Regions from separate parts of the Microbispora sp. NPDC046933 genome, predicted to be linked through region 1. Evidence: riboswitches for the same ligand, from Rfam matches in the RefSeq annotation. Region 1 holds a riboswitch; each other region holds the start of a gene.

Region 1 (5,695 bases):
ACGGCTGTTCGCCGGTTCCTCGACCCCGGGACCGGCCGCTCCAGCACGTCACCGAACACCTCCACACGATCATGTCCGGAAGCATCGAGGATCTGAAGGAACGCGGCGCCCGACGCCGGCATCCGCTACTTCTTGATCTGAAGGACAGACACGTATGGTCTTCACCCAAGCCGAACTCGACTACCTGGCCACCCAGCGCATCGGCCGGCTCGTCGGCGGGGGCGCGCTGGGCAGGTCGAAGAAGTTCCGGAACGTCCAGCGGGGCAGCACGGTCGCGTTCGTCGTGGACGACCTCGCGACGGTCGATCCGTGGGCGCCCCGGGGCATCGAGATCCGGGGCACGGCGGTGGCGCTGACCGACCAGGAGCCGCCCCTGCCCGGTCTGTCCCGGGAGATCATCAGGATCACCCCACCAAGATCATCTCGTGGGCGCTGGGCGGGCCGCGAGCGAGCCGTACGGTGTGAACTGCCGCTGACGGCGGCATGCCGATCACCGTCGACCACGAAGCGCGCCGGGATCACCGGCGCGCTTCGAAGTCGGCGTGGGACGGTCGCCGGTCAGGAGGAGGCGGAGACGTCCCCGGGATACATCGGGTAGCCGTACCCGGCCACCTGCCAGGTGGGCCGGGTGCGGGCCTCGACGGCGCCGCCGTCGCCGGTGTTGCCCTCGATGGTCCTGATGGTGCCGTCGCCGTTGTCCTTGACGACGAAACCGACGTGCTCGACGTCGTCGATGGCCTTGCTGCCGTTCCAGTTGAAGAACACCACCGCGCCCGGCTTGGGCGTGCGACCCCAGCGGCCGTGGTCGGCGAACCAGCGGGCGTGCTCGACGGTGTAGGCGTCGGAGCCCATGACCGGCCCGATGCCGAGCTGCTGTCCCACCCAGGAGACGAACATGTCGCACCAGGGGGCGTTGAGGTAGCCCTTCAGCGTGCCGCCGTCGCGGGCGAGGGTCTCGCGGGCGCGGGGGGTGGACATGTACCACTGCTGGAACTTGGTCCCGCCGCCGTAGGCGTTCTCGCTGATCCCGATCTGGCTCCTGGCCAGGTTCAGCACGTCGCCCGCGCTGACCTTGGGCAGCGTGGAGGCGATCTCGGCCATCGACTGCGCGGCCGCCGGGCCCTTGCCGGTGGCGGGGTTGTCCGCCGCGTGCGCGGCCGGCGATGCGATCAGCACGGCCGAGGCGAGGGCCCCGCCCGCGAGTGCAGCGCGAACACAGGTGTTGAGGACGTGCATGGTGGGGCGAACTCCCTTACTTCCATGCCGCCTACCGGGTTAGCTGACGGGTTCGGGCTGGAAGTCGCCCTACGGCACGTATGCCGATTCACCCCAGGAGAGGTGGGTCCCCGGCTCCGCGCGGACGCGGACTCGGCGGCCGGGCGGCAGGCCGGGATCGGCCGGCCGCGTCGGTCTGAGGAGGGCTTCTTGACCATTGAGATGAGCAAGTGCGCCCTGAGCTGCCTAAAACGTAATAGACCAGGTCAAACCGGTCAAGTTAGAACAACTCAGATTTTACTGGACAGTAGGCGGCAAACCCGGCAGAGGCGGGTATCGGCCGCCCAACCCGGTCTCACCTGGGCAGGCGCACGGTCACGGCCAGGCCGCCCTCCGGCCGGGCGAGCGCCTCGGCCGTGCCGCCGTGCGCCACGGCGATGGCCCGGACGATGGACAGGCCCAGCCCCGCCCCCCGGGCGGATCGGACGCGGTCGCCGCCCAGCCGGCGGAACGGCTCGAACAGGTCGTCCACCTCGTACGGCGGGACCGGGGGCCCGGTGTTCTCCACCGTCACGCTCACCCCGGCCTCCTCCTCCCGCAGCCGGACCCAGACCTCCCCGTCCCGCACGTTGTACTTGATCGCGTTCTCCAGCAGGTTGACCAGGCAGCGTTCGAGGAACAGCGGATCGCCGTGCGCGACCGCCGGGCACAGGTCCTCGTGGACGACCACCTTCCTGCGGCGCGGCTGCAGGTCGATCTGCTCCATCGCCGTACGGACGACCTGCCGCAGGTCGACCGGCTTGCGGGCGGTCAGCTCCTGCTCCGACTGCGCGAGCATGAGCAGGCCCTCGATCAGCCGCTCGTACCTGGCGTTGGTGCCGAGCAGCGCGCGGGCCAGCGCCTTGAGATCCTCCGACGCCGCGGGCTCCTCCAGCGACACCTCCAGCACCGTACGGTTGACCGCCAGCGGGGTGCGCAGCTCGTGGGAGGCGTTGGCGATGAACCGGCGCTGGGCGTCGAACACCCGGTGCAGCCGGTCGAGCATCGCGTCGAAGGTGTCGGCGAGCCGCTTGACCTCGTCCTGCGGGCCGCGCAGGGCGATCCGCTCGTGCAGCGTGCTCTCCGACAGCCGCTGCGCGGTCTCGGTCACCCGCTCCAGCGGGCGCAGCGCGCGGTCGGCCACCAGGTAGCCCAGCACCACCGCGACGGCCCCGACGAGGATCATGACGACCACCGACGAGCGGAGCACGTCGGTCAGCACGTCGGCCGCCCCCTGCTCGACGTTGGTGCGCACCCGCTGCGCGAGCATGTCGCTGTCGGGCAGCCTGCCCCCCAGGACGCCATCGGGGGCGCCGGCGTCGGTCACCTTCGACGCCACCGCCACCACGAACCGCTGGTTGAGCGCCCGCGCGGTCAGCAGGTGGGTGAACCACAGCAGCACCGACCCCGCCAGGAAGAACAGCCCGCCGTACAGCAGGGTGAGCCGCGTCCGCAGGCCGAGCCTGCCCCACAAGGACAGGACGCGGGTCACAGCCGATATCCTCGGCCCGGCACGTTCTCGATCACCGGGGGGTCGCCAAGTTTGCGGCGCAGCGAGGTGATCGTGACGCGCAGCACGCCCGTGCCCGCGTCCGCGTGCTCGTCCCACACGTTCGCCCGCAACCGGGCCGAGGTCACCAGCCCTCCGCCGGCCCGCATCAGCTCGTGCAGCACGTCGAACTCCTTGCGGCCCAGCGCCACCTGCCGCCCGTCCCGCGTCACCGTACGGCGGGCGGGGTCGAGCCGGATCCCGGCCCGCTCCAGCACGGGCGGCACCGCCCGGGGCGAGCGCCGGGCCAGCGCCCGGATCCGGGCCACCAGCTCGGCGAACGCGAACGGCTTGACCAGGTAGTCGTCGGCGCCCAGGGACAGGCCCCCGACCCGGTCCCGCACCCGCCCGGCCGCCGTCAGCATGAGGATGCGGCTCGCCCCGCTCGCGCCGGCCAGCTCCCGGCACACCTCGTCGCCGTGCACCTCGGGCAGGTCGCGGTCGAGCACGACCACGTCGTAGTCGACATAGGCGGCCAGCTCCAGCGCCTCCTGACCGTCGTAGGCCACGTCCACCGCGATCGCGTGCAGCCGCAGCCCACGGGCGACGGCCTCGGCCAGCTGTTCCTCGTCCTCGACCACGAGCACCCGCATCCCAACCTCCCGCTCGGTTCCGAGAGTGGCGTACGCGGTGTTAGCCGCGGATAAGCGATCTCCGCTTATCCGCGTTTAGCACCGCCTCCGCTGGAGTTGGGCCCCGTCCCGGGCGAACGCCCCGGGAGAAGAGGAGCGACTCATGCGCTTACGACCGCTGCGCGCCCTGGGCCCGGCACCGGTGCTCACACTGGGGCTCACATTGGGGCTCGCCCTGGCACTGACCGGCTGCGGCGCGGCGCCCGCGGACGACGGGATCGCCAGCGCGGGCGGCGCCACGTCGGGCACAGCGTCAGGCGCCGCGGCCAGGCCGTCCGCCACGAGCACGGTGGACCGCCAGGAGGCCCAGCTCAAGTTCGCCCAGTGCATGCGCGAGCACGGCGTCGACATGCCCGACCCCGATCCCGACGGCCGCGTCCGGATCATGAGCAAGAAGGGCGACGAGGCCTCGATGCAGAAGGCCATGCAGGCCTGCCAGCACTTCATGAAGGACGCGGTCGGCGACAAGCTCGGCGGCGACGATCCCCAGGCGCGCGACCGGATGCTCAAGTTCGCCCAGTGCATGCGCGAGCACGGCGTCGACATGCCCGACCCCGAACCCGGAAAGGGGCTCCAGGTCAAGATCAAACCGGGCCAGGAGAAGGCGATGGAAGAGGCGCAGAAGGCCTGCGAGGAGTACGCGCCGGGGAGGAAGCCGTGAGGAAGGGCCTGGTGATCGCGGGCGCCGGAGTCCTCGCCCTGGCCGCCGCCGGAACGGCCGTCGCCATGGCGGGCGGCGACGGCGCCGGCGCGGCCGAGCCGTCCCCGCCCCCGGTGCCCGCCACCGCGTCGATCACCCGGCAGGACCTGGTCGACACCAAGACCGTCGAGGGGTCGCTGACCTACTCCGGCGAGCGGCAGGTCAGCACCGACGCCTCCGGCACCGTGACCTGGGTGCCCGCCGAGGGCGCGGTCGTCCGGCGCGGCCGCGCGCTGCTCAGGGTGGACCGCAGGCCGGTGGTCCTCATGTACGGCTCGCTGCCGATGTACCGCCCGCTGCGGCAGGGCATCGACGACGGCCCGGACGTCGAGCAGCTCGAACGCAACCTCAAGGTCCTCGGCTACGGCGACGACCTGACTGTGGACGACCACTTCAGCTACGCCACCTACCTGGCCGTCAAGGAGTGGCAGGACGACGCCGGGCTGCCCGAGACCGGGCAGGTGGACGCCTCCCAGGTGGTCTTCCTGCCCGCCGCCGCCCGGGTGACCGACGCGAAGGTCGAGGTCGGCGACAGGATCACCCCCGGTCGTCCGGCCCTCACCATGTCGGGCGTACGGCGGCTGGTGCACGTGGACCTGTCCACCGACGACCAGTCACTGGCCAGGAAGGGCGCCAAGGTCACCGTGGAACTCCCCGGCGGCGAGCGGGTCACCGGGAAGATCACCTCGGTCGGCACGGTGGCCGAGGCCGTCCCGTCCGGGCAGGGCCAGGACGAGGGCAGCACCATCGACGTCGACATCACCCTGAGCAAGACCCCCAAGACCCGCCTCGACAAGGCCCCGGTCGAGGTGGAACTGGTCAGCGAGCGGCGCGAGAACGTGCTGGCCGTGCCCGTGGAGGCGCTGCTGGCCCTGCGGGAGGGCGGCTTCGGCGTCGAGGTGGTCGAGGGCGCGTCCACCCGCGTGGTCCCAGTAGAGCTGGGCGCCTTCGGCAGCGGCATGGTCGAGATCACCGGCGACGGGCTCACCGAGGGCATGAAGGTCGGGGTGCCCGCCACATGAGCATCCCGCGGCCCGAGCAGCCGTACGTGGTGGAGCTGCGCGAGGTGACCAAGGAGTACGGCGGCGGCGTGCGGGCCCTGCGCGGGGTGGACCTGCTGGTCGAACGCGGCGAACTGGTCGCCATCGCCGGGCCGTCCGGCTCCGGCAAGTCGACCCTGCTGCACCTGATCGGGACCCTGGACCGGCCCACCACGGGCACCGTACGGATCGCCGGGCACGACGTGGCCGGGCTTTCCGACCGCGAGCTGTCCGCGCTGCGCGCCCGCCACCTGGGATTCGTCTTCCAGCAGTTCCACCTCGCGCCCGGGGTGAGCGCGCTGGACAACGTCGCCGACGGCCTGCTGTACACCGGCACGCCGCTGCGGGCGCGGCGGGAACGCGCCGCCGCCGCGCTGGAGCGGGTGGGTCTCGGCCACCGGCTGGGCCACCGCCCCAACCAGCTGTCGGGCGGCGAGCAGCAACGGGTGGCGGTGGCCCGCGCCGTGGCGGGCGATCCGCCGCTGCTGCTGGCCGACGAGCCGACCGGCAACCTGGACTC
Region 2 (5,695 bases), on a different contig from region 1:
GCGTCCCGTCCGACTCGTCCTGGGGGTACGGCGGCTGTCCGGTGCTCACCGTGTCACCTCGTTTCGAAGACGCATGCGCCGCATGTCTGTAGCACACGCTGATATTGCCAAAAGTAGCGACAGGTGTATCAACAGTCACCTTTGCAGCAGATGACAATCACCGTCAAGATCGATGATCAATGCCCATCAATGGCGATCAATGACGGTCGAGGTGCAGCAACATCCGGGTGTTCCCCAGCGTGTTCGGCTTGACGTGCTCCAGGTCGAGGAACTCGGCGACACCCTCGTCGTACGACGCGAGCAGTTCCGCGTACACCTCCGGAGAGACCGGGGTGCCCTGGATGGGCCTGAAGCCGTGCCTGGCGAAGAACTCCACGGCGAACGTGAGGCAGAAGACCCTCCGCACGCCGAGGTCCCTGGCGGTCTCGATGAGCGCGGCGACGATCCGGTGGCCGACGCCCCCGCCGCGTGCCGTGGGGTCCACCGCGACGGTCCTGATCTCGGCCAGGTCCTCCCACAGCACGTGCAGCGCGCCGCAGCCGACGACCTGCCCGCCCGTCTCGGCCACCCAGAACTCCTGGACGTCCTCGTACAGGGTGACCGTGCTCTTCTTGAGCAGGCGGGGACCGGAGCCCGAGTACGCGTCGACGAGGCGCCGGATCACCCGGACGTCCGGCGTCCTGGCCCGGCGCACCGTCACGGCCGTGGCACCCGATCCGCTGGATGTCTGCGCGGCGACCTGCTCCATGGTCGGCCAGCCTAGCCGGACCTCCGCCGATCCCATGGGGTCGGCGCGGAGCGTCTTCCTCGCGTCTTCCTGGATAACGGTCATTCCCAAACGCCGCATCCGACATGGCGCCTGACCGTCCGTAGCCTCCAGGATACGGACGGATGCACAGCCGCACCCCGAGGTGGCCGTTCCAGTTCGTCCCACTTTTTCCAGCAGTCCGAGCAGCACATCCAATGCCTCAGATCGCTCTAAACCCAGGTGAACACGGACGCATCACTACCGAGCCCGTGACCCGACTGTGATCGTTTGGTTGTCAAACGTAGACGGGTTTCGGAGTTCTGGTTGAGCAAGAACTCGCCGTGCACTATCGTCCAGCGACGATGCCGGTCATCGTGAGCGCTCACGGCGACCGGGCGCCGAATCTTCGAGCACCGAGTGCGAAGGGGAACCGGGGACCCAACTGCAGGATCAGGATCGGTTCGGTCTGAGATCGTCAAGGGGTGAATCCGCCAAGGTAGGGCTACTCCGGCCCGAACCCGTCAGCTAACCCGGTAGGCGCTCAGTAGTGCCCCGCAGTACGGCCCCGTCCCGACGACACGGGCCCGCCGGCGGGGCACATGTGGGAGAGGAGCTCGGTTGCGCATGCGTGGAGGACGGCCGACGGGCAGGCACGCCCGCCGCCGACGGTCCGGATCCGGCACGGCCGGTCCGGGTGCCATCCGCCGCTTGGCGTTCGTCGGCGTCGCGCTCACCGCGATCACGTTCGGCGCCCCGGTGGTCCGCGCCACCGCCGACCCCAAGCCGAGCCTCAAGGAGCTCACCGAGCAGGTCGAGAGCCTCTACACCGAGATCGAGACCCTCACCGAGCAGTACAACGGCGAGCGCGTGCGTCTGAAGGCGGCCGAGCGGTCCGCCGACCTCGCCAAGAAGAACCTCGCCAAGAGCGAGGCCGAGCTGGAGGTCCGCCGGCAGAAGGCGAGCGCCCTCGCGCAGCACTCCTACATGACCAACGGGCTCGGCAACGCGCTCGTGCTCATCGACAGCGACGCCGACCCCCGGCAGTACCTGGACCAGGCCTCCACGCAGTACGCGCTGGAGCTGCAGGAGAGCCAGGAGGTCGCCGAGGTCACCAAGGCCATGGACGCCGCCGCACGGGCCAGGGAGAGCGCCTCCGCCCGGCAGGCCGAGGTCAAGAAGCTCCTCAGCGGCCTCGACTCGCAGCGCGACAAGATCACCAAGCTGATCAAGAAGACCGAGAGCAACCTTTACCGGCAGGTCTCCCGGACGGTCGGCAGCGAGACGCGCAGGAGGATGTCGTTCCCCATCGTGGGCGACGGCAAGGCCGCCCAGGCGGCGCGCTGGGCCCTCGCGCAGCAGCTCAAGCCGTACGTGTGGGGCGCCGAGGGGCCCGGCTCCTTCGACTGCTCCGGCCTGGTCATGGCGGCCTACCAGTCCGTCGGCATCAGCCTGCCCCACTACACGGGCGACCAGTGGACGGCCGGCACGCACATTCCCCGTGACCAGCTCCGCCCCGGCGACCTGGTGTTCTTCTACTCCGACCTGCACCACGTGGGCATCTACATCGGCGGTGGCTACATGATCCACGCGCCGCGCACGGGAGACGTCATCCACATCGCGAAGATCGCCGGGCGGCCGTTCGCGGGAGCGGTGCGCGTCGCCGACTGAGCCTCCCCAGAGGGAGGCCGTGGGGGCGGAACGCGGTCAGATGAGGCGGCGGCGCGCCGCCCAGGCGACCGCCTCGATCGCGGTCGCGACGCCGATGCGGTCGCAGATGCACCGCAGCCGGCGCCGCACGGTGCGCCCGCTGACGTCGAGACTGCGGCCCACCCGGTCGGCGGTCACGCCCTTGGCCAGCTCCGCGAGGAGAAGCAGGTCCTCTTCGGTGAGACCGGCACGGTCAAGCTCCGAGGCGAGATTGTCACCTCGGTAGACGACCTCGGGAACACCCATCGTCCGCCCTCCCCCACGACGATGATTCGTCGGCCCACCCTTCAGGGACGGTAAACGCCTGCAATGAAGGTCGTCAAGGTTCGGGGTCGAGCCGCCGGTCGTACGCCTCCCTGGCCGCCTCCACATCCTCCATGTGAACCTCGGCCCAGCGCTTGATCGCTTCCAGCAGCGGCATGAGGTCCTCGCCCAGCGGCGTGAGCCGGTAGTCGACCCGGACCGGCACCGAGAGGGTGACCGTACGGGAGACCAGGCCGTCGCGCTCCATCGTCCGCAGCGTCTGCGTGAGCATCTTCTGGCTGACGCCGGCGATCGTCCTCGCCAGCTCGCTGTACCGGAGCGGGCCGTGGGCGAGCGCGGTGAGCGCCAGGCTCACCCACTTGTCGCTGAGGGTGTCGAGCAGCTTCCGCGACGGGCAGGTCGCGACGTACGCGTTGTACCGCTGGCGCGCCTCCTCGCGGCGCTCGGCCGCCGTCCGGGTGGCCATGTCTTCCCTCCGCCTCCCTTACGCACTTTCAGGTGCCTTCTTACCCGGAGAGAGTAGCTCTCCCTACCCTGCTTGCCGTACGGAAGGAGGAATTCATGAGAGCACTGGTGGCACAGGGCGGCGCCGTACGGGTCGTCGACGTCGCCGAACCCGAGCCGGGGCCGGGACAGGTGCGGATCAGGGTCGAGGCGGCGGCCGTGAACCCCGTCGACCTGCTCACGGCCGCGGGCGCCCTCGCCGATCACAAGCTCATGCCGCACCAGGAGACGTACGCACTCGGCTGGGACGTGGCGGGCGTGATCGATCGCGTCGGTCCGGGCGTGACGGGCATGCGCCCGGGGGAGCGGGTCATCGGACTGTCGGACCGGCTGACGGATCCACTCAAGGCCCAGGCGGACCTGGTGGTGCTGGACGAGACGGCCGTCGCGCCCGCGCCCGCCGGAGTGGCCGCGCCCGAGGCGTCGACGCTGCCGCTGAACGCGCTCACCGCCGCCCAGGCGCTCGATCTCGCCGGGCTCGCCGAGGGTGGGACCCTGCTCGTCACGGGCGCGGCCGGTGGCCTCGGCGGCTATCTCGTGGAACTGGCCGTGGCACGGGGGATCAGGGTCGCCGCGGTCGCCGCGCCCGGCGACGAGTCACTGGTGCGGGGCTTCGGCGCCGAATGGTTCGTCCCGAGAGGCGCCGACCTGGCCGGGGCGGTCAGGGCCCTCGTTCCCGGCGGTGTGGACGGTCTGGTGGACGCGGCGGTCGTCGGCCTGCCCGCCCTGGACGCCGTGCGCAACGGGGGCGCGTTCGTCGCCGTCGGCGCCGGGCAGGCCCCGATCCCGCTGCGCGGCATCCGGGTCTCGACGGTGTTCGTCCGCGCCGACGCGGCCCAGCTCCGGGACGTCGCCAAGCTGGCCGAGGCGGGACGGCTGACCACGCGGGTCGCCGGCACCTATCCCCTGGAGCGGGCGGCCGAGGCGCACGAACGCCTGCGGAGGGGCGGCCTGCGCGGCCGGCTGGTGCTGTTGCCCTGAGTTGCCGAACACCCTGAGTTGCCGAACACCCTGAGTTGCCGAACACCGTCACCTGCCGGACACCCCGAGCTGCCGGCACCCTGAACTGCCGGGCACCCTGAACTGCCGGGCACCTTGAACTGCCGGACACCCTGGCGTGCGGGTCCCTGCCTTTTGGGCGCTCTGACGCCGCCACCGGTCCGCGAGGCGACCCGGAGGCGTCCCGGAGGCGTCCCGGAGGCGTGTCGGCACGGCCGCGGGCCGGACGGCCGTGCCGTCCGGCCCGCGGCGCCGGCGTTCAGGCGGTGTGACCCGCCTCCAAGGAATCCGACACGCCGATCAGGCGCGACCGAGCAGCTCGCGCACCCGGTCGCGGCCCACGGCCAGCAGCAGCGTGGGCAGCCGCGGGCCGGTGTCGCGGCCGACGAGCAGCCGGTAGAGCAGGGCGAAGAACGCGCGCTGGGCCGCCTTCAGCTCGGGCGTGGCCGCCTTGGCGTCCATGTCGAGCCCGGCCTGCACCTTCGGCACGCCGTACACGAGCGTGGTCAGCCCGTCGAGCGACCAGTGCTCGTCGAGGCCCTCCGCCAGCAGGCGCAGCGACTCCCGGTCCTGCTCGCCGAGCGTGTCGAGCAGCTCCTTGTCGGGCGTCTCGCGCACCTGCGTGCGGTCCTCCGCGGGCACGTACGTGTTCACCCAGTGCTGGGCGCGGTCGAGCCGCGGCCGCAGCTCGTCCAGCCCGGCGATCTCCGGGTCGAACGCGCGCAGGATGCGCAGCGTCTGCTCCTCGTGCCCGGTGGCGATGTCCACGACCGAGGCGAGCGTCCGGTACGGCAGCCGCCGCGGCGTCTCCGGCAGGACCCGGGAGGCCGTGCTCGACGCGCGGCGGTAGGCCGACTGGTCGGCCGGCAGCGCCGTGCCGTCCTGCACCTTCTTGGTCAGCGTGTCCCACTCGTCGTACATGCGCTGGATCTCCTGGTCGAAGGAGACCTTGAACGACTGGTTGGGGCGGCGGCGGGCGTACAGCCAGCGCAGCAGCGCGGGCTCCATGATGGACAGAGCGTCGGCCGGGGTCGGCACGCCGCCCTTGGAGCTGCTCATCTTGGCCATGCCGCTGATGCCGACGAAGGCGTACATCGGCCCGATCGGCTGCGGGGCGTCGAACACCTCGCGGACGATCTGGCCGCCGACGACGAACGACGAGCCCGGCGAGCTGTGGTCCACACCCGACGGCTCGAAGACCACGCCCTCGTAGGCCCAGCGCATCGGCCAGTCGACCTTCCACACCAGCTTGCCGCGGGTGTGCTCGGACAGCAGGACGGTCTCGCCGTGGCCGCACACACAGGTGTAGGACATCGCGGTGGTCTCGTCGTCGTACGACGTGACCGTGGTCAGGTCGCGGTCGCAGGCCGAGCAGTAGGGCTTGTAGGGGTAGTAGCCCCCGGCGCCGGAGCCGTCGTCCTCACTCGCGGCCCCCGAGCCCTCCAGGGCGGCAGCCTCGTCGGCGTCCACGAC
Region 3 (5,695 bases), on a different contig from region 1:
GGGATTCAGCCCGGACAGCAAGCGGCTGCTGCTGGAAGGGGAGCGGGTGACGGTGTTCGACCGGGGGCTGCGCGCCCGGTTGCGGCTGAAGACGCGGCTGTCGCCGATGGCGCTGGCGAACGACTACGTGACGGCGGCGGCGCCTGTCGGTTCGTGGCCCAAGTATCGGAAGATACGCCTGCTCGACCTGCGTACCGGCCGGGTGAGAGGCACCGTGACCGTGCGATTGCCCCGAGGGCAGCACATGGACGATCTCGACTTCGACGAGGCGGGACGCCTGATCGTCCGGTCGAAGACCAGGACAGGGGTGGCCGTCTACCGGATCTCGAAGACGACCGGCAAGGCGACACCGCTACGGACGATGACCAGGCCCGACGTGAAGGTCTGGGTGCTCCCCGGGGACGACGAATACGAGCCGTGGACGGAGAAGAAGTGAGTCCCGCCCTCACCCGCGTGAACGTATGACCTCTCCCGGACGTCGTACTCGTGAACGGGAGGGGAGCATCGTGCGTACCGTATTCGTCTCGGCCATGACGGCGCTCGGGCTGGCGTGCCTGCCGGCCACGGCGGCCTCGGGCGTGACCCACCAGGGCCGCCAGGCCGGGGAGGCCGCATCGGCGTGGCGGCTGACCAGGGTGAACACGCTGCCCGGGGACGACGTCCTCAACGACGTCACCGTCCTGGGCGACGGGTCGGTGTGGGCGGCCGGTCACCGGGTGGTGAACGGCAGGCAGCGGGGCCTGGTCCAGTGGTTCGACGGCGGATCGTGGAAGGTCGTCCCCGGCAGCCCGCCGTACGAGCTGAAGGCCGTCGCGGCCACCTCGAACAGGAACGTGTGGGTCTTCGGCCCGGGGAAGGCCGCTCGGTGGAACGGCCGCGGGTGGACCACCGTCTCGCTCGGCAGCGGCTTCTCCGCGACCGACGCCGACGGAACGGGCGCGAGGGACGTCTGGGCGGTCGCCGAGTCCACGGCCTCGGCCAGACACTGGAACGGGTCCTCGTGGACGAGCGTCCCGCTGCCGGCCCGCGCCGCCGCCGTCGACGCGTACAGGGCCGGTGACGTCTGGGCGGCGGGGACCAAGGGCGATCGTCCCGCGATCATGCGGTGGAACGGGAAGTCCTGGGCGCTGGCGCCCACACCCACGATCAAGCTTCCCGCCCCTGACGCCGCCGCTGTCCTCCACGACATCGCCGTCGTGGGCCCGGGCAACGTGTGGGCCGTCGGCGGCGTCACCTGGGAAGGCGCCGACGACGAGGGCGACGACGTGACCTACAGCCGCACCCTGGTCATGCGCTGGAACGGCAGCTCATGGACCACCTCGATCGGTGCCGCCAACGCGCAGCCGTACACGGAGGTGGAGCCCGACGGCGAGGGCGGCGTGTGGGTCGTGCAGAGCGACTGGAACTCGACCCTGTGGCACGTCACGGGTTCGGCGTGGCGGAGTGCCCCAATCCCCCGGAAGCCCGGCACCGACGCCGCCCTGTTCTCGATCGCGCACAGGCCCGGGACGGCGACACTGTGGGGTGCGGGGTTCACCGTGCCGCAGGGCGACCCCGACGACCCTTCGGCCAACGGCACCTTCTGGCGTACGCGGTGACAGGCCGACCTCGGGAACCGGTGGGGCGTTGTCGTCGTCGTACCGGCTGAGGCGTGGCCGGAGGCGGAGAGGTGAGCATGCGGCGGAGCGAGTCCCTCACTCCGCCCATGTCGGCGGCGAAACCCGCCACGGAGGTCACCACGCCGCCTGCGGCCTCGATCTGCCGCAGGGCGGCGTCCTCGGTGCGGGCGGCGATGCCCCCGCAGGCGTCCACCAGGACCTGCACGTCGAGGCCATGCGCGAGCGCATCGAGGGCGGTGCGCAGCACCACGACCTCCGTGGTGACCCCGCGGATCACCAGGGTGGGGCGGCCCGCCGACAGGACGGTCTCACGCCAGGCGGCGTCGTCCCAGCAGGACGGTCCGGTACGCACGTACGGCGCGCGATCCCGGGGACCGGCGCAGGCAGACACTGGCACTCACCACGGAGGGCCGGGAACTGCTGGCCGCGTGCACCGCGGCGGCGGCCGAACTCGACACGGAACTGACCGACGGCCTCAGCCCCCGACGAGACACGGGCGCTCCGAAGCGCTCTGGGCACGCTGGCCCGTCGCAACGGCCTGCCCGCCGACCAGGGCGCACCCGTGACGGCCAAAGCCCCCTCACCGCCCAGCGCGTACGACGTGCCGTCGCACATCTGACGCACGGCCACCGAAGCCCGAAGACGCCGGCCGCGCACCTCACGCCCCCGCGAGCCGTTCGCTGACCATGTGCGCCCGCCGTGGCGGCCCCGGAACCGCTCAACGAGTGTGACGAGCGCCACATTTGTTTATCCAATGATTGCCCTGACCTGCGGTTTTACGATTTTGATCCTTTTTATGTGATCCTTACCGTTTTGCACCCTTTGCGACAATATGGGGCTACTTGGTAGTTTCCTTGCCCTACGACGGGGTCCACGTGACGCCGCCGTTACGAACCCGGCCCGGCCGTGTTCGAAACGAACATCCACTGTCACCGTCGCCATGTCCTCTCCGCCCCCCTGGGCGCCGGTGATGCCGAATCCGTGCAGCAAGGAGGCCCGGAGCCGGGGAACCAGTCGACCTTCGACGAAGGTCTGGGGTGAATCGGCGCGCCAGCGCCGTAGGGCGACTTCCCCGCCCGAATCCGTCAGCTAACCCGGTAGGCGCAAGCGGAAGACCCTAGGGAGAGATCCCCTGTCTACCAACTCCACCACTCTGCTCCGCATTGCCTGCGTCACCATCGGTAGCGTCGCGCTCACCGCCTCAGCGGGAGCCCTGAGCGCACTCCCCGCGGCCGCCGCGCCGGGGACGGTGACAGCCCCGCCCCCGGCCCCCGGGGTCGTTTCACCCGAGCCCCCCACGCCACCCGTCACCGGGGTCGCGACCGGCGAGGCCCCCGCGTCCTCCGCGGCGGAGGATTCCGCGACCAAGAAGCTCACCAAATCCGCTCTCCAGCAGGAGAAGGCCGAGCATGCCATCAGGGTGGCGAAGAAGCACCTCGGCGATCCGTACGTATGGGGCGCCACAGGCCCCCGGGCGTTCGACTGTTCGGGGCTGGTCCAGTTCGCCTGGCGCAAGGCCGGCGTCAAGCTCCCGCGTACGACGTGGTCGATGCTCGACGCCGTCAAGAAGAAGGTCTCCCTGGCACATCTCAAGCCCGGCGACCTCATCTTCACCAACGGCGGCGGCCACGTGGGCATGTACATAGGGCACAAGAAGGTGATCAGCGCCCCTCACAGCGGCGCGGTGGTCAGCGTCGACAAGATCAACGGTTACTGGAGGAGCGGCTTCCTCACCGCCGTACGTCCCGGAGTCTGACCCCGAGCCGCCGTGGAGACCTCCTCGGCGGAGATGTCCCGACGCGGCCGCCACCTGCCGGGACATCTCCGCCGACGCGCGACTCACGCCGAGTCCGCAGTAGCCGTTCGGCGCCTTGACACCATAGTGCTCCGCCTCAGGCGACACCTGTGCCTGGCGCCGGCGGGACCTTGCGGGCGGAGGCCGCCAGCCGGTCCGCGAGCGCGACGACAAGGCCGCGGAGCTCGTCCGGCCGCTCGATGACGAACGGCCGGTCGAGCGACGCGAGCACCGGAGGCAACCAGTCGAGCCGCTCCGCTCGCAACTCGACGCGGAGCCAGCCCTCGGTCTCCGGATCCGCGCCTCCCGCGGACGGGGACTCCTCCACAGTCGCGACGCCGGCGGGAAGCCGGGCGCGGATCTGCTCGACCGTCCCCTGGATCCGCAGGACCACTTCATGCCGATACCGAGCCTTGGCGAACCCTGACAAGACGTGCTGCGCCGGATCGAGCCCGGCGGGCGGCTCGAACGAACCGGGCAGGGTCCTCGCATCCGCGATGCGATCCAGCCGGAAGGTCCGGTCCTCGCCGATCCCGGGATCCGCACCCGTCACGTACCACCGGCCCGCATGGGCGACGAGCCCGTACGGATGCAGCGTGCGTTCGCTGCGCCGGCCGTCGGCGGCGGTGTACCTGATGGAGATCGGCCGGTGGTGGCGCACCGCATCGGCGACGGAGAGCAGGACCGCGGTCTCCGGGGCGGCGAACCCGCCGGGCGAAGCCGTGAAAGCGAGGGATCCGAGCACGGTGTCGAGCCTGCGGGCGAGCCGCTCGGGCAGGACCCGCCGGATCTTGGCCGCCGCCGTCTCACTCGCCGTGCCCGTCGTCGTCGTCAACCCTGACCGGCGACCGGCGACCAGGCCGAGCAGCACGGCGAGCGCTTCGTCCTCGCTCAGCATGAGCGGAGGCATGCGGTATCCGGGGGCGAGCCGATACCCCCCGTAGCGGCCGCGCACCGACTCGACGGGCACGTCGAGGTCGATCAGGTGGTCCACGTACCGCCGCACGGTGCGCTCGTCGACGCCGAGCCGGTCGGCGAGCTCGGCCATCGTCCGAATGCCTCCCGACTGCAGGAGCTCCAACAGCGTGAGCACGCGGTGAGTAGGTCGAGCCACGTCACACAACCTAGTGAAAATACTGGGCGGTTCCTGTCCGGTATCCGTCCTAGTGTGCCCCGTGAGAACGACCCCACAAACCAGGGAGATCACCATGGACTTCGTATCGATCCGCATCATCACGGGCGACGTCGCGCGCCTCGTCGACTTCTACGAGCGGGCCACGGGAGTGCGGGCCAGTTGGTCCAGCGAGGACTTCGCCGAGCTCAGGACCGCCTCCGCCACCCTCGCGATCGGCAGCACCCGCACCGTCCCGCTCTTCGCCCCCGGCGCCGCCCGGCCGGCCGACAACCGCAGCGTGATCATCGAATTCCTCGTCGACGACGTGGACAGGGTGCATCAGAACCTGGTCGGCTTCGTCGAGGAGTTCGTCAAAGAGCCCACCACGATGCCCTGGGGCAACCGGTCGCTCCTGTTCCGCGACCCCGACGGCAACCTCGTCAACTTCTTCACCCCTGTCAGCCCGGCCGCCATCGAGAAGTTCGCCCGCTGACGTGCTCCGCCGGCCGCAAGGTCCGCCGAACACCCCGTGATCTGCTCGCGGGGGTGCCCGCAGTCCGCGAACCTGTACAAGCCGATACGGCCTCCATCGGGGCTGGGAAGCCATGGCGTTGGACTACATCGGCATACTGCGTGCCGCCGTCTCCACCGATCCCGATCACCCACGGGCGGTCGCGGTCGTGAGTGAACTGAGAATCAGCAGCCCGGAGTTCCATCGCCTGTGGGCACGGCACGACGTCAGGGAAGTCGTCCACGGTACAAAGACCATCCGGCACCCGCGCGTCGGTGACATCGCCGTTGAATGGGACGCCTATCCGCTGCAGCCCCCACCCGGACCGCTGTTGATCGTTCTCACCCCCAAGGCCGGGCATGAGGAGCGGCTACGCCGGAGGGGCCGTAGCGATGAGGCGTCGCAGTGCCGCCTGGGCGGGTGGGCCCCACGTGGCCTTGCCACCTGGGCGGCCGCGGACGCCGGCTTCACCGATGAGGATGCCGCTGAGGGCGCGTCCCACCGCCCATCCGCGGGCACGGCGCAGGGTCGCGGCGTCCGGGGCCGGCTGGTAGGCGGCATTGAAGCGGTCGGCGGCGCCGTCCGGCAGCAGAATCCAGGCGGCGGCGAGGTCACAGGCCGGGTCGCCGGCGCAGAGGTCGCCGAAGTCGATCACG
Region 4 (5,695 bases), on a different contig from region 1:
TGGACGGTTTCGGGGACCGCCTCCATCTCGTCCGCCGGGGACAGTGGGAGCTGCCGACCCCCTGCGTCGACTGGGACGTCCGGGGGCTCGTCAACCACGTCGTGGCCGAGAACCTGTGGGCCCCCGAGCTGCTGTCCGGCCGTACGGTCGCCGAGGTGGGGGACGCCTTCGAGGGCGACGTGCTCGGCGACGACCCGCTCAAGGCGTTCGAGGCGTCCGCGCAGGGCGCCGTCCAGGCGGTGTACGCCGAGGGCGCCCTGACCAGCGTGACCCACCTGTCCTTCGGCGACGTGCCGGGTGAGGAGTACATCACCGAGCTGTTCGCGGACGCGCTGATCCACACCTGGGACCTGGCACGTGCCATCGGCGGGCCGGAACGGCTCGACCCCGAGCTCGTCGCCTCCTGCTCGGAATGGTTCGAGAAGGCGCGGGAGGACTACCGCGAGGCGGGCGTGATCGGGGACGAGCGGGACGTCCCGGCCGGCGCCGACCAGCAGACTCACCTGCTCGCCGCCTGGGGCAGGAACCCCTAGGACTGCCGTCTACCGGCCTGTGGGCCGCCTGCCGTGGTTGGCCTTCTTCTTCTTGCGTGCCTTCGACTTGCGTGCGCGCCTGCCCATCACGACCGCCTTCCGTCGAGTACGGCTTTCGCTCAATGTCCTCCCCCGGACCGCGAGCGGCAAGTACCCGGACCCCAACTCAACATGTCTCCACGTGCGTGCGGCATAATTTGTTTGAATCTGTTGACAGGAGTGGTGGATGCTGGCCCAGCAACGGCAGCAGGCGATCCTGGAGAGGGTACGCAGAACCGGCGGGGTGCGCGTCGCGCAGCTCGTACGCGACCTCGGGGTCTCGGACATGACGATCCGCCGCGACCTGGAGGTCCTCGCGGAGCGCGGCCTGATCGTCAAGGTGCACGGCGGGGCGACCGCCACCGGCACCGGCTCTACCGAGGAGCCGGGCTTCGCGGCCAAGTCGGTGCGGCAGCAGGCCGAGAAGGAGGCCATCGCCCGCCGGGCCGCCATGCTCGTCCGGCCGGGCAGCTCCGTCGCCCTGTCGGCCGGGACCACGACCTGGACACTGGCCCACCACCTGGTGGACGTGCCCGAGCTGACCGTGATCACCAACTCCGTCCAGGTGGCCGACGTCTTCCACCGGGCGGGACGGCCCGACCAGACCGTGGTACTGGTGGGAGGCGTGCGCACGCCCTCCGACGCGCTGGTCGGCCCGGTGGCCGTGGCGGCCGTCCGCTCCCTGAACGTCGACACGCTCATGCTCGGCGTGCACGGCATGAGCGTCCGGGCCGGTTACACCACCCCCAACCTGCTGGAGGCGGAGACCGACCGCGCCCTCATCGCGGCCGCACAGCAGCTCGTGGTCCTGGCCGACCACACCAAGTGGGGGACGATCGGCATCAGCACGATCGCCACCCTCGGCGAAGCCGACATGGTCGTGAGCGACGTCGGCCTGCCGGAGGAGGCGCGCGCCGCGCTGTCGGAGCACGCGGGCGAGCTCCTCCTCGCCGATCCGTCCGGGGAGACCGAGCTGGAGAACGCACTGTGACCCCGGACCTCTGGAAGCCCGCTGTGACCCGGGACACCGCACCGTGAAGCTGGAGACCGCTCTGTGAAGCTGGAGACCGCTCTGTGAAGCGCACCATCACCCATCTCGCCGACGGCCGCGAGCTGATCTACTTCGACCGGCGCGACGACGCCGACCACAGCGCCGCCGACCCCAGGGACCTGCCGCCGCGCCCGCTCGCCTCCGAGCTGCGCTACGACCCCCTGACGGACGAGTGGGTGGCCGTCGCCCGGCACCGCCAGACGCGCACCCACCTGCCGTCCGCCGAGGAGTGCCCGCTCTGCCCGGCCCATCCCGGCTCGGAGATCCCCTCGCCGTACGAGGTGGCGGTGTTCGAGAACCGGTTCCCGTCGTTCAGCTTCAACACGGGCGCGTACGAGCAGGTGGGCGGGCTGAGCGAGGTGCGGCCGGGGATCGGGCGCTGTGAGGTCGTCTGCTTCACCTCCGACCACGACGCGTCGTTCAGCTCGCTGAGCGACGCGCAGGCCGAGCTGGTCGTCGAGGCGTGGGCCGACCGCACGGCCGAGCTGTCCTCCCTGCCCGGCGTGGAGCAGGTCTTCTGCTTCGAGAACCGCGGCGCCGAGATCGGTATCACGCTGCCGCACCCGCACGGGCAGATCTACGCCTATCCGTACGTCACGCCGCGTACCCGCCAGATGCTGGACGCCGCCTCCCGCCACCGGGGCGGCAACCTGTTCGCGGACGTCCTGGCCGCCGAGCGGAGGGGGCCGCGGGTGGTGGCCGCCAACGAGTACTGGACGGCCTTCGTCCCGGCCGCCGCGCGGTACCCGTTCGAGGTGCACGTCTACCCGCACCGCCGGGTGCCCGACATCCCCGCGCTGTCGCCCGAGGAACGGGCCGCCTTCGCGCCGCTCTACATCGAGGTGCTGCGCCGCCTGGACGGGCTGTTCGGCGTCGTCATGCCCTATGTCGCGGCCTGGCACCAGGCCCCGGTCACCTACCGGCGCGACCTCGCCTATCTCCACCTGCAGCTCTTCACGATCCGGCGGGCGCCGAACAAGCTGAAGTATCTCGCCGGATCGGAGTCGGCCATGGGCGCGTTCGTCAACGACGTGCTCCCGGAGGAGGCCGCCCGAATGCTCCGCGAGGTGGTAACGGCTTGATCTCCGAATGGTTGCGACTTGGGTGGCAGCCATCGTTTCTTTACCACTAGTATCCCTGACACCGGCGGTCACAGCCGGTACGCCTAATCCCGGGCACCCTGCCCGGGAGCCGGGGACCCAACCACGCACCTGGGGTCAAGGCAGTCGCCTGCCCGGGCTCCTCCAGCCCGAACCCGTCAGCTAACCCGGTCGGCAGATGGAGAGGAGTGGGCTCTGCCCCGCGCGTTGCCCCTGGCTGTCGGCGTGCTCGCCTCCGCCGTCCTCGTGTTCGGCACGGCCGCCCCGGGCGCCGCCGACCCCAAACCGACGGAGAAGCAGCTCAAGAAGGAGCTGTCGGACCTGCGGAAGAAGGTCGACCGGCTGATCGGCGACTACAACGCCAAACGCGTGGCCCTCGCCAAGGCCCGCGTCGAGGAGAAGGCGGCGCGCGGCCGGCTGGCCAAGGCCGAAACCGACTACGAGGCCGCGAGGGACGCCGTACGGCAGATGGCCGGGCTGCGCTACCAGACCGAGAGCGCGATGGCGCTGCCCGACATGAACACCGCCGCGCTGAACTACCAGCTCAAGGAGGAGCAGGCCGCCAGGCTCGCGCGCTTCGACCAGGTCCGCGCCGAACGGCAGCGGGCCGCGGACGCCGCCAAGACGCTGACCGAACAGCTCAAGGCGCAGGCCGCCGAGGTCGCGGGACAGCGGAAGGACGCCGAGGATCTCATCGACGAGATCAAGGACAGGCTCGACGCGCTGATCCCGACCGCGCCGGGCAAGCGCACGGGCGGGTGGGCGCCGGAGCTACCCGGCGGCGCCGACAACATCACGCCCCGGATGCGGCTCATGCGCACCGAGGTCGAAAAGCACTTCGACCTGCGGTTCCCGGTGGGCTGCTACCGCGCCGAGAACAGCGGCGAGCACCCGCTCGGGCGCGCCTGCGACTTCATGATGAGCTCGGGCGGCGCCATGCCCTCCCCCGAGATGAAGGCGCTCGGCGACAGCCTGGCCGCCTGGGCCATCAAGAACGGGCCGAAGCTGGGCGTGATGTACGTGATCTGGCAGCAGCGCATCTACAACCTCGGCCACCCGGGCTGGCGGACCATGTCCGACCGCGGCGGCATCACCGCCAACCACTACGACCACGTACACATCTCGATGTACTAGGCCCGCAGGCCGCCTGAAGCGACCTCAATTGACGTGACTCCGCGCCGCGGCTCGGGGCAGGATGCCGGAATGACCGACACACGTATCGATCCCCCTGTCGTCGCGGACGAGCGCGCGATGCTGCGCGCCTGGCTGGACTGGCACCGTCAGACCCTCGCGGTGAAGTGCGAGGGCCTCACGGAGGAGCAGCTGCGGCTGCGCTCCGTGCCGCCCTCCAGCATGTCGCTGCTCGGCCTCGTACGGCACATGGCCGACGTGGAGCGGTCCTGGTTCCGGCGGCGGCTGAACGGCGAGGACCTCGGCGGCATCTACTACAGCGACGACGACCCGGACGGCGAGTTCGACAACGTGGACACCGCGTCCGCCGAGGAGGCCTTCGCGACCTGGCGCGCGGAGATCGAGCACGCGCGGGCGGCCGAGGAGGCCTGCGCCGACCTGGACGCGATGACGAAGGCGGACCGCCAGGGAGTCCACTATTCGCTGCGCTGGATCATGTGCCACATGATCGAGGAGTACGCCCGCCACAACGGCCACGCCGATCTGCTGCGCGAGCGCATCGACGGCGTGACCGGCGAGTAGCCCCCCGCCCGGCGGGGCGCAGCCGGACAGACGGAGCTCAGCCGGACAGGCGGACCGGATTGACGAGGTCGGCGTAGATGAGAAGGCCGCCCATCACGACAAGCAGGGCCGCCATGACGTACGTCAGCGGAAGCGCCTTGGCCACGTCCACGTAACCGGGGGCGGGCCGGCGGCGCACCCGCGCGAAGGCCCGCTTGAGGCCCTCCCACAGCCCGCCGGCGATGTGCCCGCCGTCCAGCGGCAGCAGCGGGATCAGGTTGAACATGCCCACCGCGAGGTTCAGCCCGGCCAGCAGGCTGATGAAGATTTCGATCTTGTTCTCGACCGGGATGTCCGAGGCGGCGATCTCGCCACCGATCCGGCCCGCCCCGACGATGCCGATCGGCCCGTTCGGGTCGCGCTTGTCTCCCGAGAACGCGGCGTTCCACACGCCGACCATCTTCTTGGGGATGTTGACCATCGCGACGGCGGTGCGTTCGGTCAGGTCCCACATCTGCCCGACGACGTAGCCGGGGCCCTTCTTCTCGACGACGACGGTCGGGCTCACGCCCAGGAAGCCGGCGTTCTTGTCGACCTTGTCGGGGTCGGTCAGCGAGGGCAGGTCCTGCGCGATCAGGTCGACCCTCACGTCGGCCCGCTTCCCGCTCCGCTCGACGCCCAGCGTCGTCACCCCCGCGCCGTGCTCGCGGATGAGCCGCCGGGCGGTCTCCCAGTCGGTGATCGGCGAGCCGTCGATGGCGACGATGCGGTCGCCGGGGCGCAGGCCGGCCTTGGCGGCGGGCGTCGTGGGATCGCCCGGCCGGCAGTCGCGCGTGTCCGCCTCCGCGGCGGGAATGGCGCACTTGGACACCGAGGACACGACCGGCGTCTGCACGCGGACGCCGAAGCCCATCACCACCACCGCGAACAGCACGAACGCGAGCACGAAGTTCATCGCCGGGCCACCGGTCATGATGATGACCTTCTGCCACCAGGGCTTGCGATAGAAGACCCGGTTCTCGTCGCCCGGCCGGATCTCCTCCGAGGCGACCGCCCGCGCGTTCTCGATGAGGCCCTGCCAGGGACCGGTGGAGACGCTGCGGAGCTTGCCGGGATCGTCGGAGGGGCGTGGCGGCAGCATGCCGATCATGCGGATGTAGCCGCCGAGCGGGATCCACTTCACGCCGTACTCGGTCTCGCCCCGCCTGCGTGACCACATCGTGGGCCCGAAGCCGACCATGTACTGGGTCACGCGGACGCCGAAGAGCTTGGCGGGCACG

The links. A riboswitch is a leader RNA that binds a small molecule or an ion and turns the genes downstream of it on or off. The one in region 1 is predicted to bind cyclic di-AMP.
Region 2: it holds a riboswitch for cyclic di-AMP, as region 1 does, so the genes downstream of both, ABZ857_RS40565 (NlpC/P60 family protein) here and ABZ857_RS10045 (CHAP domain-containing protein) in region 1, are expected to answer to the same signal.
Region 3: it holds a riboswitch for cyclic di-AMP, as region 1 does, so the genes downstream of both, ABZ857_RS04510 (C40 family peptidase) here and ABZ857_RS10045 (CHAP domain-containing protein) in region 1, are expected to answer to the same signal.
Region 4: it holds a riboswitch for cyclic di-AMP, as region 1 does, so the genes downstream of both, ABZ857_RS40905 (hypothetical protein) here and ABZ857_RS10045 (CHAP domain-containing protein) in region 1, are expected to answer to the same signal.

What each region holds. Positions count from the first base shown of each region.
Region 1 is NZ_JBEYWW010000006.1:86,948-92,642, reverse strand. It holds gene ABZ857_RS10050 (hypothetical protein) at 155-598, shown strand; gene ABZ857_RS10045 (CHAP domain-containing protein) at 559-1,236, opposite strand; cyclic di-AMP (ydaO/yuaA leader) riboswitch at 1,251-1,384, opposite strand; gene ABZ857_RS10040 (HAMP domain-containing sensor histidine kinase) at 1,571-2,746, opposite strand; gene ABZ857_RS10035 (response regulator transcription factor) at 2,743-3,396, opposite strand; gene ABZ857_RS10030 (hypothetical protein) at 3,539-4,096, shown strand; gene ABZ857_RS10025 (peptidoglycan-binding protein) at 4,093-5,157, shown strand; gene ABZ857_RS10020 (ABC transporter ATP-binding protein) at 5,154-5,695, shown strand, end outside.
Region 2 is NZ_JBEYWW010000052.1:3,534-9,228, forward strand. It holds gene ABZ857_RS40555 (RDD family protein) at 1-49, opposite strand, end outside; gene ABZ857_RS40560 (amino-acid N-acetyltransferase) at 197-748, opposite strand; cyclic di-AMP (ydaO/yuaA leader) riboswitch at 1,150-1,303, shown strand; gene ABZ857_RS40565 (NlpC/P60 family protein) at 1,457-2,416, shown strand; gene ABZ857_RS40570 (LuxR C-terminal-related transcriptional regulator) at 2,453-2,701, opposite strand; gene ABZ857_RS40575 (helix-turn-helix domain-containing protein) at 2,775-3,185, opposite strand; gene ABZ857_RS40580 (NADP-dependent oxidoreductase) at 3,281-4,204, shown strand; gene lysS (lysine--tRNA ligase) at 4,523-5,695, opposite strand, start outside.
Region 3 is NZ_JBEYWW010000002.1:427,160-432,854, reverse strand. It holds gene ABZ857_RS04525 (hypothetical protein) at 1-436, shown strand, start outside; gene ABZ857_RS04520 (hypothetical protein) at 507-1,598, shown strand; gene ABZ857_RS04515 (isochorismatase family protein) at 1,534-1,971, opposite strand; cyclic di-AMP (ydaO/yuaA leader) riboswitch at 2,581-2,738, shown strand; gene ABZ857_RS04510 (C40 family peptidase) at 2,869-3,375, shown strand; gene ABZ857_RS04505 (YafY family protein) at 3,512-4,528, opposite strand; gene ABZ857_RS04500 (VOC family protein) at 4,623-5,021, shown strand; partial or broken gene ABZ857_RS04495 (XRE family transcriptional regulator) at 5,125-5,397, shown strand; gene ABZ857_RS04490 (phosphotransferase) at 5,410-5,695, opposite strand, start outside.
Region 4 is NZ_JBEYWW010000053.1:25,981-31,675, reverse strand. It holds gene ABZ857_RS40920 (TIGR03086 family metal-binding protein) at 1-533, shown strand, start outside; gene ABZ857_RS40915 (DeoR/GlpR family DNA-binding transcription regulator) at 760-1,563, shown strand; gene galT (galactose-1-phosphate uridylyltransferase) at 1,647-2,705, shown strand; cyclic di-AMP (ydaO/yuaA leader) riboswitch at 2,776-2,914, shown strand; gene ABZ857_RS40905 (hypothetical protein) at 2,931-3,857, shown strand; gene ABZ857_RS40900 (DinB family protein) at 3,927-4,436, shown strand; gene ABZ857_RS40895 (site-2 protease family protein) at 4,474-5,695, opposite strand, start outside.